Regions from separate parts of the Mesorhizobium sp. CNPSo 4684 genome, predicted to be linked through region 2. Evidence: predicted binding sites of a transcription regulator. Region 2 holds the regulator's gene; the other holds the start of a gene.
What was found. The regulator PhoB, encoded in region 2, activates phosphate uptake and scavenging genes when phosphate is short. The targets are predictions, from matches to a motif close to TGTCATNNANCTGTCAT.

Region 1: the regulator PhoB is predicted to act here: its motif matches at 956-972, upstream of AC04SG_RS14840 (acetoacetate decarboxylase).

What each region holds. Positions count from the first base shown of each region.
Region 1 is NZ_JBWLUX010000014.1:15,586-17,980, reverse strand. Features, by position in the region: gene AC04SG_RS14845 (3-hydroxybutyrate dehydrogenase) at 29-817, opposite strand; gene AC04SG_RS14840 (acetoacetate decarboxylase) at 1,038-1,826, shown strand; gene AC04SG_RS14835 (patatin-like phospholipase family protein) at 1,819-2,395, shown strand, end outside.
Region 2 is NZ_JBWLUX010000039.1:37,680-40,074, reverse strand. Features, by position in the region: gene pstB (phosphate ABC transporter ATP-binding protein PstB) at 1-237, shown strand, start outside; gene phoU (phosphate signaling complex protein PhoU) at 279-983, shown strand; gene phoB (phosphate regulon transcriptional regulator PhoB) at 1,000-1,689, shown strand; gene AC04SG_RS28180 (ROK family protein) at 1,714-2,395, opposite strand, start outside.

The DNA of each region.
Region 1 (2,395 bases), on a different contig from region 2:
TGGTGGCGAGTTGATCTCGGGGACGGCCCTATTGCGCCGTCCAGCCGCCATCCATCGGCAAGGTCGTGCCGGTGATCTGCTTGGCTGAATCCGAGCACAGGAACAGCGTCAGCGCGGCAAGCTCCTCGACGGTAACGAATTCCTTGGTCGGCTGCGCTGCCAGAAGCACGTCGTGCTTGACCTGCTCCTCGGTCATGCCGCGCGCCTTCATCGTGTCGGGGATCTGCTTTTCGACCAGCGGTGTCCAGACATAGCCAGGCGCGATGGCGTTGACGGTGATGCCGTCCTGCGCAACCTCGAGCGCCACCGTCTTGGTCAGGCCGGCAATGCCGTGTTTGGCCGAGACATAAGCCGACTTGAACGGCGAGGCGACCAGCGCATGCGCCGACGCGGTGTTGATGATGCGCCCCCATTTGCGCGCCTTCATGCCCGGCACCACGGCCTTGATCGCATAGAAGGCAGCCAGCAGATTGATACGGATGATGGCTTCCCACTTGTCGTCGGGAAACTCCTCGATCGGCGCGACATGCTGGATGCCGGCATTGTTGACCAGAATGTGGAGGCTGCCGAAGGCAGCTTCAGCCTCGTGCACCATGGCGGTCACAGCCGCGCCGTCCATCATGTTGGCGCCGGAGTAGCGGCACTTGACGCCGAAATCCTTCTCGATGCCGGCGCGCTCCCGCTCGACCGCCGCGGCATCGCCGAGTCCGTTGATGGTGACGTTGGCGCCTTCGGCGGCAAAGGCGCGGGCAATGGCCAGGCCGATGCCGCTGGTCGAGCCGGTGACGAGCGCATTCTTCGAAGACAGGGAACCCATGGAGATCTCGCGACTGGTGGGAGGAGCTTTGACGCAGATGGTTTGTGCATCGCAACATAACAATGGCATGACCATATGTCATTGCGATTACAATGTTGTGATCCTTCACGCGCGCCTTGCGCTGGCATCGAAGTGACACGACATGGCACTGTCATGCTGCCGTGCAACATAATCGTCCTGCACGTCCGCAAGATCGTTCCTGAACCGATGGGTGAGCAATTTGGAAATCGCCGATGTCGTGAAGCGCGCCTATGCGATGCCGCTGACCAACCCGTCCTTCCCGCCCGGACCGTATCGCTTCTTCGACCGCGAATACGTCATCATCACCTACCGCACGACGCGCGAGGCGCTCGAAGCCGTGGTGCCGGCGCCGCTGGAGATCGACGAGCCGTTGGTCAAATACGAATTTATCCGCATGCCTGACTCAACCGGCTTCGGCGACTACACCGAGACCGGCCAGGTCATCCCGGTGAAGTACAAGGGCCAGCATGGCGGCTACGTCCATTCCATGTATCTCGACGACGACGCGCCGACTGCCGGCGGCCGCGAGCTCTGGGGTTTCCCCAAGAAACTTGCCAACCCCAAGATCGTGCATGAGGGCGAGGTTATCGTCGGCACCTTGCATTATGGCAGCGTTCTCTGCGCCACCGGCACCATGGGTTACAAGCATCGCGAGGCCGACCACGATCAGGTGCTCGCCTCGCTTGCCGCGCCAAACTTCCTGATCAAGATCATCCCGCATGTCGACGGAACCCCACGCATCTGCGAGTTGGTGCGCTATTACCTGACCGACATCACGCTGAAGGAAGCATGGACAGCGCCGGCCGCGCTCGACCTTCGCCCGCACGTGATGGCCGACGTGGCGAAATTGCCGGTGCTCGACATCGTCTCGGCCGTCCACTTCAAAGCAGATCTGACGCTTGGCCTCGGCGAAGTCGTGCATGATTACCTCGCCGAAAACAGCCAGTCTGCTGCCGGCGCGACCAGACTGGAGAAAGTCAGTGCTTGAGCGTAACCGCAGCAAGGCAGCTGCCGCCACGATCGCGGAAATCACCGCGCAATACGATCGCATCGCCCTGGTGTTCCAGGGCGGCGGCGCGCTCGGCGCCTACCAGGCCGGCGTCTACCAGGCGCTGGCCGACGCCGGCTGTGAGCCGACCTGGCTGTCCGGCGTCTCGATCGGCGCCATCAATGCCGCCATCATCGCCGGCAACGAGCCGAGCCGCCGGCTGCAGCGGCTGGAACAGTTTTGGCAGACCGTCTCGGGCCGCAAGATCTGGCCCTACACGCCGGAAGGCGACATCTATCGCGATATCCGCAACCAGACCTCATCCTTCATGACGATGGCGATGGGCCAGCCCGGCTTCTTCAAGCCGCGCTCGCCCAATCCCTGGCTCCAGCTGTCGGGCGCCGAAGGCGCTACCTCTTTCTATGACACCGCCGAGCTCAAGGACACGCTGGAAAGCCTGATCGACTTCGATGTGCTTAACGACGGCAAGAAGCGGCTGAGCGTCGGCGCGGTCAATGTCCGGACCGGCAATTTCGTCTATTTCGACACCGAGAAGGTGCGCATCGAGC
Region 2 (2,395 bases):
CCCTGCTCGGCACTCGACCCGATTGCCACCGCACGCGTTGAGGAGCTGATCGACGAGCTGCGCCAGAATTACACGATCGTCATCGTCACCCACTCGATGCAGCAGGCGGCGCGCGTGTCGCAGCGCACGGCGATGTTCCACCTCGGCTACCTGGTCGAGGAGGGCGCCACCGACAAGATGTTCACCAACCCCGACGACAAGCGCACCCAGGACTACATTACCGGCCGCTTCGGCTGAGCCGTCCAGCGGTTGAATTTTCAGGCACGAGGATCAGGATCATGGGTGAACATACCGTCGCCTCCTTCGATGAAGAGTTGGGCCAGATCAGCAAGCTGATCCGCGACATGGGCGATCTGGCCGGGTCGATGGTCAGCGGCTCGACAAAAGCGCTGCTCAATTCCGACAATGCGCTGGCGCAGCGCGTCGTTTCCGACGACGCCATCATGGACGCGCGCCAGCGGGAACTCGACGATCGCGCCATTACGCTCATCGCCAAGCGCCAGCCGATGGCCAACGATCTGCGTGCCGTGGTCGGCTCGATCCGCATGGCCGGCGACCTCGAGCGCATCGGCGATCTCGCCAAGAACATCGCCAAGCGTGTCGGCACAGTGGGCCTCAGCGTCACGCCGCGCGACCTCTCGCACTCCATCGACGCGATGGCGCAGCTGGTGCTGATCCAGGTGCAAGGGGTGGTCGAGGAGTATGCCGCCGCGGATGCCGCAGCCCTGGCGAAACTCAGGAATGAGGACGAACGTATCGACGTCAAATACACGTCGGTGTTTCGTGAACTCTTGACCTACATGATGGAAGACCCGCGCAACATCACCGCCTGCACGCATCTCCTGTTCTGCGCCAAGAATCTGGAGCGCATCGGTGATCATGTCACCAACATCGCTGAAAATGCGTATTATGTGCTGACCGGCCAGCAATTGCCCGCCAATCGCCCGAAGCAGGACGAGACGGCGATGGCCACTTCGGCCTGACAAGGGTGAACTGCTGATGATCGCGCCACGCATCATGGTCGTGGAGGACGAGGAGCCGCTGGGCGTTCTTCTCCGCTACAACCTCGAATCCGAAGGCTACCAGGTCGAGGTGGTGACGCGCGGCGACGAGGCCGAAATCCGGCTGCAGGAAAACGTGCCAGACCTTCTGGTGCTCGACTGGATGGTGCCGGCGGTGTCCGGCATCGAGCTCTGCCGGCGGCTGCGCATGCGGCCCGAGACCGAACGGCTGCCGATCATCATGCTGACCGCGCGTGGCGAGGAGAGCGACCGCGTGCGTGGCCTGTCCACCGGCGCCGACGACTATCTGGTCAAGCCGTTCTCGACACCGGAATTCATGGCGCGCGTGAAAGCGTTGCTGCGCCGCGCCAAGCCGGAAGTGCTGTCCAGCGTGCTCAAGGTCGGCGACATCGTGCTCGACCGTGAATCGCACCGCGTCTACCGCAAGAAGAGCGAAATCAGGCTCGGACCGACCGAGTTCCGTCTGCTCGAATTCATGATGCGCCATCCCGGCCGCGTGTTCTCGCGCAGCCAGCTGCTCGACAATGTCTGGGGCGAGACGATCTATATCGACGAGCGCACGGTCGACGTGCATGTCGGCCGGCTGCGCAAGGCGGTCAACAATGGCCGCATGCCCGACGTCATCCGCACCATCCGCGGCGCCGGCTACGCCATCCGGGAAGATTAGGCGCGCCGCGCTGTTGCCGGCCCCTCAGGCGACATGCTTGCCCGCTTTCGCCTGAATCCCTGGTGCGAAAATCTCCTGGTCGACGAAGCCGAGCGCGCGCATGGCGCAGCCTTCGCGGATCAGCGGCAGTTCGTTGGGCTCGGTGTCGAAGGAGATCGATTTCGAGTGCTGGCCGCCGGCGGTCTGAGCAATCGCTTCGCGCAATGCCGGTTCGATCAGATCGAACGCGGCGGCGCTGACTCCGACCATGGCGACAGGTGCCGGATCGATCAGCGCGAACAGGCTGCCGAGGCCGAAGCCGAGCGCCTCGCCGGCCTTGCGGTAGGCTTCGCGCTCGGGGCCATCGGTCTCGCGGGCACGTGCGGCGAGCGCCCGCATGTCGGCGTCGCCGACATCGACCGGTTCGGCATCCTCGCTCATCATTTTGGCGCTGCGCCAGATGGCGTAGTTGCCGGCATAGGCCTCCACGCAGCCGCGCCGCCCGCAACGGCACAGCGCGCCGCCGGGCCGGTGGATCATGTGGCCGAACTCGCCGCCCGACGAATGGGTGCCGGTGAACAATTCGCCCTTCAGCACCAGCCCCATTCCGATGCCGTGCGAGAGCAGGATAGCGATGAAATTGTCGCGGTAGCGCTCAGGCTGGCGCCATTGCAGCGCCACCGCCATCATGTTGCAGTCGTTTTCCATGGTGGCCGGAATGCCGAAT